One region of the Yersinia enterocolitica subsp. enterocolitica genome, then DNA from elsewhere that is predicted to be linked to it. Evidence: predicted binding sites of a transcription regulator. Region 1 holds the regulator's gene; each other region holds the start of a gene.

Region 1 (5,106 bases):
TGAACTGGCTGAAATCTCATCCATGGTATGAACCACATCAGCCACCAGCGCCCCGCCTTTTTTGGCGGTAATAGAAGCATTAGCTGCCAATTGGCTGGCATGATGCGCATTATCTGCGTTATGTTTCACCGTTGCCGTCAACTGCTCCATACTGGCGGCCGTCTCTTCCAATGCGGCGGCCTGCTGCTCAGTTCGCGATGATAAATCTGTATTACCGGCTGAAATTTCTGCCGCCCCGTGATAAATCCCATCAGTGCTACTGCGGATAGCTTTTACCGTATTGGCCAAACTGGCTTGCACATCACGTAGCAGCGGAAACAATTTGCCAACGCAATTACGACCAAAATCGGTAATGGGCTGGCCCAGCTGGCCGGAAGCAATCACGCGAAAATGTGCACGAATATCATCCAATGGGCGAACCAGGTTAGCCAACAGGTAGCGATCGGTTGCCAGTAAAATCACTAATCCGGCCACTAAAGCAGAAATTAATGTCATGCTGCTCACTTTTGTCAGGTGAGCAAACTGCTCTTTAGCCACCCCGATAGCCTTGGATGCAGCTTGATTAAAATTCTCCGCAACAGAGCCATATTGCCGGCTCAGCGCTGGCACTGTCTTTTTAGCTAAATCCTGATAGGCCGCGCTATTGTTCGCCATTGCCGCCTGATACAGCGGAGTGACACCTTGATCAATTAATCCGCTCCACCCATCAATCACCCCATTTACCAATGTAGGATCAATCTGTGCATGGTCAATGGCTTTAAACTGCGCCAACTTCTGTTTCAGATTTTCAAGTGCTGCATTGGATGATTTGAGTTCCTTATCTGCATCCGCAATATTGCCGCTCTGACGGTAATCGACTGAGCGGGCAAGACGTGTCACCATCCGAAAATATTGATCCGTCCCCTGATTGACCAAATTCATGTTTTCAACCAACACACTATTAGCATTAGAGGATTGAGTCAGTTGATTCAGCGATAGCAACGTATAACCAGATACACCGCCCCATAGCAGGCAAAATGCCCCAAGCACCCAAAGTAACGCGGCTCTGATAGAAATATTTCTTAAAAACTGCATGTTTGTTCTCCTTCACTGCAAATTGCAACCATTCGGTTACACCGCTGTTATCGGCAATGAGGTTATAAGGTTGAGCCACTCACAAAAATTTAATATCGCATAATCTTGATATCGGCCGGACGAGGTTTTCTGGCACTATATGGCCCTATACATGTGTTATATTATTGGGCCAAACGCTCAGTAATTTGCATAACAATTTGAATTTAAAAGGTATTAAGTTATATGGCAACTGTAGGCATTTTCTTTGGCAGCGATACTGGCAATACCGAAAACATTGCCAAGATGATCCAAAAGCAACTGGGTAAAGATGTTGCTGAGGTTCACGACATTGCCAAAAGCACTAAAGAAGATTTAGAAGGCTTTGATATTCTGCTCATCGGCATCCCAACCTGGTATTACGGTGAAGCTCAATGTGATTGGGATGATTTCTTCCCGACACTGGAAGAAATTGATTTCAACGGCAAATTGGTGGCTATATTTGGCTGTGGCGATCAGGAAGATTATGCAGAATATTTCTGTGATGCGATGGGAACCGTGCGCGATATCATCGAACCACGCGGTGCTGCTATCGTCGGTCACTGGCCAACCGCTGGCTACCACTTTGAAGCGTCTAAAGGCTTGGCGGATGACGATCACTTTATTGGTTTAGCCATTGATGAAGATCGTCAGCCAGAATTGACAAATGAGCGCGTTGAAGCTTGGGTAAAACAGATCAGCGAAGAACTGAATCTGGCCGAAATTACCGGTTAATTTGTCATGTCGGAAACGCGGGGATGAAATTTAATATTGCCACGCGTTTCCGTTGCTTCTATCCCTCTGGTTATACTCTGTTAAGCCACCCACAAATCCGCACTTTCATCCGTGCAAAATGAAAATAAACTGCTACAAATTTGTAACCTTATACTTTGCAGTCATATACTTAAATTATGCAACAATCCCATTCATCAATACATTGCATGATTAATCGGGCAAAGTGTGCAATTATATCTTTGTTAACAACCACGGTTTTCATTTGGGGCTAGCAGTTCTATAATGAGACGCAATTGAGAATATTGCGCCACGGATGTCATAGGCTGAACAGCCTTAATTTGAATCGATAGTAACAGGACTGAATCCGCATGACTGACAACAACAAAGCCTTAAAAAACGCAGGCCTTAAAGTAACACTGCCACGGCTTAAAATTCTGGAAGTGTTGCAAGATCCGGTGTGCCATCACGTCAGCGCGGAAGATCTTTATAAAAAGCTGATCGATATCGGTGAAGAAATTGGTTTAGCAACGGTTTACCGTGTACTGAACCAGTTTGATGATGCCGGTATTGTTACCCGCCATAATTTCGAAGGCGGCAAATCAGTCTTTGAGCTGACGCAGCAACATCATCACGATCATCTGATTTGCCTGGATTGCGGCAAAGTGATCGAATTTAGTAATGAATCCATTGAATCGCTTCAACGTGAAATTGCTAAACAACATGGTATCAAGCTGACCAATCACAGTCTGTATCTGTACGGCCACTGTGAAAGCGGCGATTGCCGTGAAAATGAATCTGCGCACGATAAAAGATAATGTCGTTTTATCGCGTTGACTTATAAAGATTTTAAGCGCTGCTGAAATAAATAATCCGCAAGATGGCCGCCTTTCCCGCTCAGTTACCCAAGTGCAACTCGGTTGGGAGTCAGGTGGTCATTCTTATTTATACCCTTCACCCTTGAAGCCGCTGGGTTGTTAGTTATTCTAATTCCCCCTAATCACTGACGTAGGTGATTTATTCGCTTGCCACCCCACTTATCTGCAATTCCAATGACTTTGGGTATACACCCTATTGCTACCTCCATAAATTTAAAACAAAAAAAACCCCGGACTTGCCGGGGGAAAACCATCAACTCAACTTCACTTAATAGTGTTTACCTAAACCTCAGCAAACAGGAGTTAACATCAGACACAGCACTTTGACAGCAATAATCAAACCTTAACCGGCTCCGCACGACTACTACGTTTACCATCCGGGCTGGTGGAACGAATCAATACGTCGCCACTGACTTTCGGTTGTGCTTTGGCATCATACTGCTGCCATTGTTTTCCGCCATCAGTGGAATACTCGATAATCAGACCCGGTAAGGAGATATTAGCTTCCAATTCCCCGCCAACAACTCGCGCCCCTGGAACTGGCAAGCGATAAGCCACTCCGGCTTTATCCAGTTTCGCCAATTCACGTTGGCCCATAATATTGGCAAAACGCTGCCAATCGGAACTCAACGCCTTGGTGTCAACCCTATGCGTTACGCCACCTTGGTACTCACGACCGGCTTTATAATCCTGCTCCCAAGACGCACGATGCCAGGCACGTTCGGCCAGTGGTAATACTCGAGGGAAAATCATGTATTCCATTTGTTCATCAGTTCGTACTGTTTCATTCCATGATTGAACGGAAATACCGTGCACACCCGGCCAAGGTTTATCACTTTTAGCACTGAAATGATTACCGTCACGGTCGACCGATGTTTCCGCGTTTTGTGGCATATTATCCGGCGCGAAACTAAAGACTTTGGCTTCGTCGCTGAAGCGAGTCGCCCAGTAATAACCGCGCTCATTTGGGTTAACTTCATATGGCATGTCGAAATAGACATAATCCGGATTCGACGCGACCACTTCATAGCCTTTATTGGCCCAATCATTGATTGAGTCAGCGCCGCCCCAATAGAGAGTATCCCAGAAGTTAACGCCAACACGTTTAGTGGCAAAGTCTTTCGACGACTTGGCATCTTTAAGGCCATCTTGCCAGGCTTGCATTTTCTCAATGCCATGGGCATTCACCAACTTGCTGACTTCAATCGCAAAGTGGCTGGAAAGATGCTCAACATCCTGAATTTTGCCTTGCTTGACCATATCCTGACAAACTTGCGATTTAGCCCACGGCTTATCTTCCACACTTTTATCAATAATGCCCTTGCCCGGCTCAATGGTGCCATTTTTATCCTGGAACCCTGCCCCCAGACGGATGTTCTTCGCCTCATCACCACCAAAATGCCAGGTGGTCAATGGCATACCGGCTTCTTTGTGCATCTGCGCCATTTCGCCGATCACTTTGTCGACAAAACGTTTAGACGAATCCAGACATGGGTTGAGATAACTTTTGCGTTCATAGAACTGAACAGAAGTCGTGTTGGAATCATCTGTCGGGTCAACCAGGCGGAACTCGTTGGCTTCTTTTTCCTTACCCTGCTTCATCAAATTGTTGTAACGAGCTTCCATCGAGACGACGGCTGCACGCGCGTGGGCGGGCATATCAATCTCAGGAATGACCTCAATTTGGCGGGCTTTCGCGTATTTCAAAATGTCGATGTAATCATCACGGGTAAAGTGACCCGAGCCCAAATTATTGCTATCCGGGCCTGAGCCCAATTGCGGCAGTAAGCAGGTGTTTTCCGTTAAATCGTGGCAACGCTTGCTGCCCACATCGGTCAGTTCTGGCAGGCCTGGTATCTCAATACGCCAGCCTTCATCATCACTCAGATGGAAGTGGAATTTGTTCAGCTTGTAAGCGGCCATCTGATCAAGCAAACGCAATACTGCATCTTTAGTTTTGAAGTTACGCCCTACATCCAGGAAAACACCACGGTATTCAAAGCGTGGCGCATCTTTGGCATCCAATGTCGCAATCTTCTTGCTACCATCAGTCGGTACTAAAGAAAGAATGGATTGCAGGCCGTAAAACACACCTGTTGGGTCAAAACCAATCACTTGCGCGCCCTTTTCACCGATTTTCAGCTCATATGCGCCTGAAACGGCTAAGTCACCTTTAAAGGCAGACGGCTGAATCAAGGTTTTAATCGGGAACCCCGTTGCACCCAACTTCAAGCCAAGTAATGCAAAACGCTGCGCCGCCGCCTCAGCAGCCGGTTTGGGCAAAGTGCTCAGGTCAAGCGCCACACCTTGACTCAAATCGGCATCTTGTTGGTGAACCTTCACTTCCATTGGTGTCGGGATAATCTGCCCGCGCAGGTTAGCTGCCGTTAATGTTTTCACGGCCTCA
Region 2 (5,106 bases), 2.5 Mb from region 1:
TGCCGCTTTCCTGCAATTCGAGTTATTTAGGGTATAAAACTGAATCCTAAATCACACCTTAAACCGCCCCTTTGGGATAACCAGAGGGGTGTGCGACACCGGATCATCAATGATCAAACAGGGCATACCAAAGACATGCTCCACCAGATCTGCGGTGATCACTTCGCGCGGCTTTCCCTGGATGACAATCTTTCCATCGCGCATGGCGATAATATGGGTGGCATAGCGGCAGGCATGATTCAGATCATGCAGCACAGCAACCAGGGTATGGTTATGCTGTTGATTAAGATTGCTAAACAATTCAAGCAAATCAATCTGATGGGCGATATCCAGATAGGTGGTCGGCTCATCCAATAACAGTAATGGCGTTTGCTGAGCCAGCACCATAGCTATCCAAACCCGCTGGCGTTGCCCGCCTGATAAAGCATCCACTGACCTGTCTGCCAGTTCACTGACACCAGTGGCCTGCATGGCATCGCTGACCGCCTGCTTATCAGCCTGTGTCCATTGCTGCAATAATTTCTGGTGGGGGTAACGACCACGCGCCACCAGATCCAGCACGCTGATCCCGTCCGGTGCTTGCGAGCTTTGTGGTAATAAGCCCAAATGGCGCGCAACATGCCGGGTATCAAGGCTGGCAATATTCTTACCATCCAAAATCACCTGACCCGCCTGCGGTTTCAGTAATCGACTCAAGGCGCGCAGCAGCGTCGATTTACCACAGGCGTTGGGGCCGACGATAACCGTAAACTCACCATCAGGAATGGCGACACTCAGGTTTTCGCTGATTATCTTGCCGTCATAACCCAAAGTCAGCGCCTCGGCCCACAAGCGAGGGGTAGGTGAAGTGGTGGAACTAGCATTACTCATGATCGTCGAGACTCGCGGATTAAAAGCCAAATAAGATACAGACCACCGATGCTGATAGTCACAACACCGACTGGCAATTGATTAGGTGAAAACAGGTGTTGGGCGCACAAATCAGCGGCAATCAATAACAGTGCTCCCATTAACGCAGAAGCGGTCAATGTCACTGATGATGTGCCAGACAGGCGTTTTGCGATTTGTGGTGCGGCTAGCGCAATAAAGGAAATCGGCCCTGCCGCCGCAGTGACCGCAGCCATCAAAATGACGCCAATAGCCATCAGGCCCAAACGAGTTTTTTCGACTGGAACACCTAGAGCGCCCGCAGCATCATCGCCCATTTCCAGCAGCGGCATACGGCGGCTCAGTAACATCGCCACCACGGCGGCGATGGCAATAAACATCACTGATGGCAGGCCCTTTGCCCACGTCAAACCATTGAGAGAACCGGCTCCCCATGCGGCGGCAGTGATGGCCGCTTCTAATGAAGCGGTGATAGTCAACCAGGTATTAAATGCGGTTAACATTGCGCCCATGGCAATACCGACAATAATTAGCCGAAAGCCCTGAATTCCCTGGCGGTAGGCCAACAGATACACCGCGATAGCTGAGAGCAATCCGCCCCCCAGCGCACTACTGGCAATCTCAAAATAGTTGCCATTAAACAGAGTAATCGCCACCAACGCGCCAGTATAAGCGCCAGCATTAAAGCCGATGATATCGGGGCTACCCAATGGGTTACGTACCAGAGACTGAAATATGGCACCACTGATCCCCAGTGCGGCGCCGAAAATCAGTGCCATGACAGCACGGGGCAATCGCCATTGGTTGACGATAATATTCGCCGCCCCACTGGCATGGCCGAATAAGGCTTCAAATACTTGCCCCGGAGTAAGCGGTAATGTACCGACCATTAAAGCCAGCATGGCCGCCAGCAAGCAGGCCAATAGCAGCAACCCGCCGACCATCAAGCTACGGGGCTGGATGCGTAGATTGATGGGGCCATCAGGGCGGCCAAATAGCCATGGCGGAGTGGCGGGCTTCATAGTGCGGTCATCCTTTTATTACGGCGAACCAGCCAGATCAATAAAGGAGCGCCAATGAACGCCGTCACGATGGAGACTCGTAATTCACCGGGAACCAGAAAGCGCCCCACAATATCTGAAACTAATAGCAAAATGGGGGTCATTACCAAGGTGAAAGGAAGGATCCAGCATTGATTCGGCCCGACAATCCAGCGAGCCATATGTGGCACCATCAGGCCGACAAAGGCGATCGGGCCAACAGCGGCGGTAGCCGCACCACATAGCAAGGTCACTGTCACTACGGCCCAAAACTGGGTTTGGGCAATGCGTGCGCCAATTGCGGCGGCTAAATCTTCCCCCATATGCATGGCATTGAGAGGGCGTGCCAATAGTAAGGCAATCACACTGCCGAGAAGAATAGCGGGCGCGACTGCCGCCACTACCGACATATCACGGATATCCAGCGAGCCTGCTTGCCAGAAGCGAACCCGGTCGTAGACCTGTGGATGTGTCAATGAGATGCCGGTCGAGATCCCGAGTAATACTGCCCCGATAGCCACGCCAGAGAGTGTTAGACGCAAAGGGTTCACCCGCCCGCCGCCCTGAGTTCCTACCCAATACACCACCAGTGTGGTGATCATCGCGCCGATAAAGGCCGAAAGCATATAGCCGTGAATAGCATGAACGCCAAAAATAGTAATACCTATCACTACGGCAAAACTGGCCCCAGCATTGACCCCCAAAATTCCCGGATCAGCTAGTGGGTTACGAGTCAGTGCTTGAATGACGGCACCCGATAACCCCAAGGCGGCACCGGCGAGCACACCAATCAAGGTGCGGGGTAGGCGGGACTCCAGAATTAAAATGCTGTCAGCATTGCTGTGTTCGCCCAGTAAACTTTGCCAGACCACTGAAAATGGGATGGCTTTGGCGCCGAGCATCAAGCTGGCGGCCATCACTAGCATCAATATAACAATGCTGGTTAGTAGCCAAAGCCCACGGCGAGGTGGAGTGCATTTACCGAGATCAGGGGCAGGTTTGAGCCGCTTTGCTGAAAATTGGTTTGGGGGATCAGTCGCTGGCATTGTCACTCTTTTTAACAAATGCTGATTGTTTATAAATAGTTATAGTTTTGATTATCATTATTATTTTCTAATATATGTTAACACGACTTATTATGAGAATGCATGGGTAAAACCCCATGCTAAGTAAGATTAATATCAGACTGCTGACAAACCTCAAAAACCCGATCTTGCAAGGTGAAGGCAGGTTGAAGAGTAAAGCGTCCGTGCCACGGATGGCGGGGCTGGAGCCTACAAGGACGCTTGTTTTAACAAAAGAAGTACGGCGGCTTTACGATCTACCTGTTTTCACCGTGACTGGCACTTTGTCATTAACCTCATTAATATTCTCTTTATCGTCCCGCTTTAAAGTGATTAAGACTTAGCCTTAAACATTTCCTCAAGCCGCGCTAACAATTTACTCGCACTGTAGTAATCCAACCGGAAGGTATCATAGCCTGCGGCATACACCCGATTGTGTTCAATTGCGGGGGTATGAGCTAAAAACTTATTACTTTTCAATGCATCAATTGCCGGTTGATCGCCGGAGAACAGTAAAATAGTCTCGCCATTCAGGCCCTCGGCCAGCTTCTCTCCACCCAGTTGAATAATATCTTTGCGGTGACCCATACTGGTATTGCCTTTCACTGCATCAGGAACCTGAGCCAGAGTGAAGCCCAATTCCTGTAACAATTTTCCCTGCGCTGAATTTTCAGTCCACAAATTGGCGGTACTGTCTGCCGCTTGATAGACAAAGGCTGAGGTTGGTTGTGGTGGCAGCGTAATGTTCTGCTTTACCTCATTGAGTCGATGAGTGAATGTTGCAATGACTTGCTGCGCATCGGCCTCATGCCCTGTCGCCTGGCCAAGCAAAACCGCCAGCTCTTGCCAACTCTTATCATCATAATTAATCACCAATGTTGGGGCGATAACCGACAACTGCTCATACAACTTCAACGCCGAATCTCCGCCAGTGGCAGAAATAATAATTAAATCTGGATTCATTCCCGCGACAGCTTCCGCATTCGGCTCTGTCTGGTATATCGGCACCAGTTTTTTAGCTTGGGCAACCTCTGACCATTGGGTAAAGAAACCTTGGTTATCAGCCACTGTGGTATCAGGCACGGTCGCACCACTGGCAATGACTGGAGCATTGATAGCCAGCAAGGTTCCGGTGATAGTGATGCTGGTGGAGACAATCCGCTTTGGCTGCTGGGTCAGTGTCACCGGGCCTTTCGCCGTTTCTACGGTGCGAGTCCATGTTGTTGCGTTTTGGCTACTTGATGAGGGGGCTTGCTCACTGGTGGTGTCGTCGGCGGGTTTACAGCCGGACAAGCAGAAAATAAGGCTTAAAAGGCCCAGTCCCGGCAATATCGAACGCCATGATTTATGCTGAGTGTATTTGATATAAAAGGACATAATGGCATTTTCTCTTTCTATTTTAACTCCCCTCATCTGGGGGATATACAAACAAGCGTTACCAATAATATTTTTTGAATTTATTGGGAATGTGAATTCTTAGTCATAATTTACCATTCTCGGAAGAGAATGATAGTCATTATTATTCATACCATCGCGGGTATTGAAGTGGCAGCCTTGGTGCAATACCACCCTCTTCAAGCAGGGCAGCTAATTTGCTGCTTTCGACCCGACCTCCTACTTCCTCTGTGTTACTTTTCGTGAATCTGCACAAATTAAAATTTTATTAAAATCAAAGCATTGTGATTTCCCATATCATCATGTGTTAATTATTGTGATTTCAATCGCATTCACTGGCTAACTTATCCCTTAGATTTAACTTTAATAAACATTAAATAACTAAAATTAACATTTTATGTGCAACGCCAGCAGTTGTAGTTGACAGGACTATGGCTGATCTCTGTTCCCTGCGAATAATTAAAATATGAGGCTCTACTATGTCTGAATCATCAACCGAACCTTTAGTGATACCGAAGGTGTTGCCAGCGGAGAATCATGCCTACCGCAAAGCGGCATGGCATATTTTACCGTTACTGATGTTGTGCTATGTCGTGGCTTATCTGGATCGGGTGAATGTTGGCTTTGCCAAGTTGCAAATGGCCGATGACTTACAATTCTTTGATGCGGTGTACGGTTTTGGTGCCGGTATCTTCTTTATTGCTTACTTCTTTTTAGAA
Region 3 (5,106 bases), 1.8 Mb from region 1:
CGCGATGAACTGATTATTTCGTCCAAAGCGGGTTACACCATGTGGCCCGGCCCTTATGGGGATTGGGGCTCCAAAAAGTATCTGGTCGCCAGCATTAATCAAAGTTTGCAGCGGATGGGGCTGGATTATGTTGATATTTTCTATCATCACCGCCCAGACCCTAATACCCCATTGGAAGAGACGATGGCAGCGCTGGATTTACTGGTGCGCCAAGGCAAAGCTTTATATGTCGGCTTGTCCAACTACCCAGCTGCACAAACGCGTCAGGCCTGCAAAATTCTGGCCCAGCTCGGTACGCCTTGTTTGATTCATCAACCCAAATACTCCATGTTTGAGCGCTGGATTGAAACAGATCTGCAAGATACGCTGGACGAGTATGGTGTTGGATCTATTGCTTTCTCGCCGCTGGCGGGCGGTTTATTAACTGATCGCTATTTGGCCGGTATCCCATTGGACTCACGAGCAGCCAGTGACAGTAAATTCCTCAATCCTGAGCAACTTTCAGCGGAAAAACTGGCTAAAGTTCGCCAATTGAATGAACTGGCGCTTGATCGTGGACAGAAGTTGTCGCAGATGTCTTTAGCGTGGGTATTGCGAGGCAGACGAGTGACGTCGGCACTGATTGGAGCCAGTAAAATAAGCCAAATTGATGATGCGGTGGGAATGTTGGCAAATACCGAATTCAGTGACGCAGAGATAAAAGTTATCGAAAATATCTTGGTGTAAACGTTCTCTTTTTAAGTCTTCAACAGGGGGCTAACGCTCCCTGTTACGCCCTGTTATCTCCCCTCACAGATAAATCCTAAATCCGTATTTTACAGTTTTATCCGAATCTCAGCGGCTGACTTCCTGTTTAAGATAGCGCTATAGCCTATAAGGCCAGACAAGGATAAATAATGTTAAAAACGGCCATGTTTAAATCGACAATATTAAAGCTAAGTGTAGTGAGGCCGAGAAGGATAAAACCACTGTTATTGATAACCATCTTAGCCTGGTTCCCGCTTATCCCAATGGCGAATGCCGAGAGTATTGAGCTGCTACCCGGTGTTTCGCTACAAATTGGCGAACAAGACCGCAGCGGTAATTATTGGGATGGTTATGACTGGCGTGACCAGCAATGGTGGCAAAATCATCAAGGACGAGATTTAGGCGAGCGGAATCGTCATGGTCATTACTGGGACGGCCACCGCTGGCAACACAAAGATTGGTGGAAAAAGAACTACTACTATCGTGATGGGCACTATTGGAAATATGATAAACATCATAAAAAACCGAGTAAAAAACATCATCGCGGCAAAGGCCATGATCACCATGATCATGATTAGATGAGAATACCCCAGGCGAGTTTTTATCCTTAGCTCGCCTTACTGATAAATTAAATCAGGCTCACCAATAAGTAAGCATTCAATCCAATCACCACCAGTACAATCAGTTTCCCCAAAACCTGAATCAATTTTGAGTTAACCATATCCCCCATCAATTCTTTATTGCCGGTAAAGGCCAACAACGGCACTAACGCCAAAGCAATACCGAAACTCAGCAATACCTGACTCATCACCAGTATGCGAGTCGCATCCATTCCCATCAAAATGACAATAAAGGAAGGCAACATAGTCACTGTTCGGCGCACCCAAATAGGGATATAAAACCGCACAAAACCCTGCATCACCACTTGTCCAGCCAAGGTTCCGACCACGGTTGATGACAGCCCGGCAGCCACCAAACTCAAGCCAAAAATGGTCGTGGCAGCATTACCCAATAAGGGTTGTAATGTTAAATAAGCTTGTTCAATTTCTGCAATGCTGCCATAGCCGTTGAAGTGGAAAGCGGCAGCTGCCGTCGCCATCATCGCCAAATTGACGAAACCCGCAATCGTCATGGCAATGGCCACATCCAATTTGGTCGAGGCGTAGCGATCCGCTTTAGAGTTTTCCCCGGCGGTTTGCGTCAATGATGAATGCAGATAGATAACGTGCGGCATTATAGTTGCGCCCAATACCCCGGCGGCTAAAAATACTGCATCGCGGTTAGGTAGGTCCGGGATTAACATCCCACGGCCTAAGGCGGCTATTTCTGGGCGTGAGAAGACAAGTTCCACAATATAAGCTGCGGCGACAAACAACAGCAGGCCACCAATCACTAACTCTAATGGCTTTTGCCCGCGCTTTTGTAGCATCAATATAAGGAAGGTCGCGATGCCGGTGAGTACCGCCCCCTCAAGCAGCGTCACACCCAATAGCAATTTAAACCCAATCGCCGCCCCAATAAACTCAGCCAGGTCTGTCGCCATCGCAATAATTTCGGCTTGCACCCAGTAAGCCCATACCGCAGGGCGAGGAAAGCGGTCACGAATATGTTCTGCCAGATTTTTGCCAGTGGCAATACCGAGCTTGGCGGAAAGGAGCTGGATAAGCATGGCCATAAAATTGGCCCAAACCACGACCCATAATAAGGTATAGCCAAAGGAAGCACCGGCCTGAATATTGGTGGCAAAGTTGCCGGGGTCGATATAGCCAATAGCCGCGATAAAAGCAGGCCCCATCAGGGAGAGTTTGATTCTCCTTGATGTACGGGGTGGCGTATCGACAACACGACTATTCAACATTCAGTATTACCCTTGAAAAACTTACGGCTACTTTCTTATCTTTAATAATATCTAAATGATAATAATTATCAAGCGCATTTAGAGGGGTGAAACTTATCTCTCTGATAGCTAATACCGCATAATTTGCCGTGCCGTCATCGCCAGTTGTTGGTTTCTGAAAAATTGAGTTAACAGCTACATCGCAATTTTTAAGACTGAACGCTACAATTGCTCAAACTAGCATATTTACACTATCCCTGTAGCATATTATTAACATCCTGTTTTTTGTGATCAACCCCGCTAATTTGTTTGCATTTATGAAAGTGAATTTCTATATTTGCAGACTACATCTCGTTTTTAATGTAGCCGTTACATAAAATGTCCACCAAAACCTAGCCTGCCTCTAATTTGGAGCACACATGTCCCATATTCTACAGTTTGCGTTGGCCTTAGTCGTAGTGGCCATACTAGCTCTAGTGATCTGTAAGGATCGTAAAAGCATCCGCATTCGGTTTGTTATTCAATTGTTGGTTATTGAGGTGCTGTTAGCGTACTTCTTCCTCCATTCGGAAGTTGGATTAGGTTTTGTGAAAGGATTCGCCGGTTTATTCGACAAGTTGCTTGGATTTGCCGCTACCGGTACCGATTTTGTCTTCGGCAATATGGGTGATAAAGGTCTCGCGTTCTTCTTCTTAAGAGTGCTATGCCCTATCGTCTTCATTTCTGCCCTGATTGGTATTCTGCAATACATTAAAGTTCTGCCGGTCGTTATTCGTATCATTGGTACTTTACTGTCCAAAGTTAACGGCATGGGTAAGTTGGAATCATTCAACGCAGTCAGTTCACTGATTCTAGGCCAGTCTGAAAACTTCATCGCCTATAAAGATATTTTGGGCAAAATGTCTGAAAAGCGCATGTACACCATGGCAGCCACAGCAATGTCGACAGTTTCTATGTCGATAGTCGGTGCTTATATGTCAATGCTGGACGCGAAATTCGTGGTCGCAGCACTGGTGCTTAACATGTTCAGTACCTTTATTGTGTTGTCGTTAATCAACCCATATAAAGCTGAAGATGAAGAAGAGTTACAACTGAGCAACCTGCACGAAGGACAAAGCTTCTTTGAAATGCTGGGTGAATACATCCTGGCTGGTTTTAAAGTTGCCATTATCGTTGCGGCAATGCTGATTGGTTTCATTGCATTGATTGCTGCGATGAATGCTCTGTTCAGCCTGCTGTTTGGTATTAGCTTCCAGGGTATTCTGGGCTATGTCTTCTTCCCGTTTGCTTGGGTTATGGGTATCCCTGCTCATGAAGCCTTGCAAGTTGGCGGTATCATGGCAACCAAACTGGTTTCAAATGAATTTGTGGCAATGATGGACTTACAGAAAGTTGCATCCGAATTGTCACCACGCAGTGTAGGTATTCTGTCCGTATTCCTGGTTTCATTCGCTAACTTCTCTTCCATCGGAATCGTAGCTGGTGCGATTAAAGGCCTGAATGAACATCAAGGTAACGTCGTTTCTCGCTTTGGCTTGAAACTGCTGTACGGCTCTACGCTGGTCAGTGTGTTGTCCGCTTCTATCGCGGGCCTGGTACTCTAAGTATCAGAAAAAAATCGTTAAAAAGGCGCTACGGTGCCTTTGAGGTTAATGACAAAGTGCCCGTATCGGTGAAAACAGGCAGATCGTAAAGACGCCGTAAAATCGTCCCTGATGGCTCGACCCGCGCCATCCGTGGCGCGGACGCTTTACTCTTCTACCTGTCCTCACCTTGCAAGATCGAGTCGTTGGAGTTTGTCAGCAGTCTGAAAGGCGCTACGGCGCTTTTTTTATGCCTGCGATTCACAGATGAGTTATTTGCTTTCGTGATATTTATTGGAAGGTTAAAAGACTAAGGATATAGGTTGGTCACAAAAGGATAGGAGAATGCCATTTGGTATTAGGAGGTGAAGTTGCTGAGGTACTGGATATAATGGTGGGTCGTGCGGGATGACTCGGCCGCTGGCCTCGCCCTTCGGGTCAACGCTGCCGCGTTGCTGTCTCGCTTCGCTCGGCTCGAACCTGAACGCAGGGTCTCACCCACACGATATTGTGTAATATGCGATTTCAGTGTTTGGGGGAAGTTGCTGAGATACTGGATATAATGGTGGGTCGTGCGGGATTCGAACCTGCGACCAATTGATTAAAAGTCAACTGCTCTACCAACTGAGCTAACGACCCATTATATAGACTTACTCGACATTTCCGGCGGTTATCGTGCGGGATTACTCATCCTACGGATTCGCCCTTCGGGTCAACGCTACGCGTTGCTGTCTCGCTTTGCTCGACTCGAACCTTTAACCAATTGATTAAAAGCTACTATTCTACCAACTGAGCTAACGACCCATTATATAATTCTGAAAGTATAGAAGTGGTGGGCGATACCAGATTCGAACTGATGACCCCCTCCGTGTAAAGGAGATGCTCTACCAACTGAGCTAATCGCCCACTTCTACTACTTTTAACACATTAAACATGGAT

What was found. Region 1 encodes Fur, which represses iron uptake genes when iron is present. Its sites were predicted from a motif close to ATAATAATGAGAACNACTATCAA; they were not measured.
Positions count from the first base shown of each region.
Region 2: the regulator Fur is predicted to act here: its motif matches at 3,016-3,038, upstream of fepD (Fe(3+)-siderophore ABC transporter permease).
Region 3: the regulator Fur is predicted to act here: its motif matches at 2,655-2,677, upstream of FGL26_RS09290 (Nramp family divalent metal transporter).

Region 1 is NZ_LR590469.1:120,287-125,392, reverse strand. It holds gene FGL26_RS00620 (methyl-accepting chemotaxis protein) at 1-1,074, opposite strand, end outside; gene fldA (flavodoxin FldA) at 1,297-1,824, shown strand; gene fur (ferric iron uptake transcriptional regulator) at 2,193-2,639, shown strand; gene FGL26_RS00605 (beta-N-acetylhexosaminidase) at 3,036-5,106, opposite strand, start outside.
Region 2 is NZ_LR590469.1:2,614,991-2,620,096, reverse strand. It holds gene FGL26_RS12505 (ABC transporter ATP-binding protein) at 52-870, opposite strand; gene fepG (iron-enterobactin ABC transporter permease) at 867-1,910, opposite strand; gene fepD (Fe(3+)-siderophore ABC transporter permease) at 1,907-2,974, opposite strand; gene fepB (Fe2+-enterobactin ABC transporter substrate-binding protein) at 3,326-4,369, opposite strand; gene FGL26_RS12485 (MFS transporter) at 4,867-5,106, shown strand, end outside.
Region 3 is NZ_LR590469.1:1,966,384-1,971,489, forward strand. It holds gene FGL26_RS09280 (aldo/keto reductase) at 1-726, shown strand, start outside; gene FGL26_RS09285 (DUF2502 domain-containing protein) at 897-1,325, shown strand; gene FGL26_RS09290 (Nramp family divalent metal transporter) at 1,376-2,605, opposite strand; gene FGL26_RS09295 (NupC/NupG family nucleoside CNT transporter) at 3,004-4,188, shown strand; RNA gene FGL26_RS09300 (RtT sRNA) at 4,560-4,685, opposite strand; tRNA gene FGL26_RS09305 (tRNA-Lys) at 4,731-4,806, opposite strand; RNA gene FGL26_RS09310 (RtT sRNA) at 4,838-4,959, opposite strand; tRNA gene FGL26_RS09315 (tRNA-Val) at 4,998-5,073, opposite strand.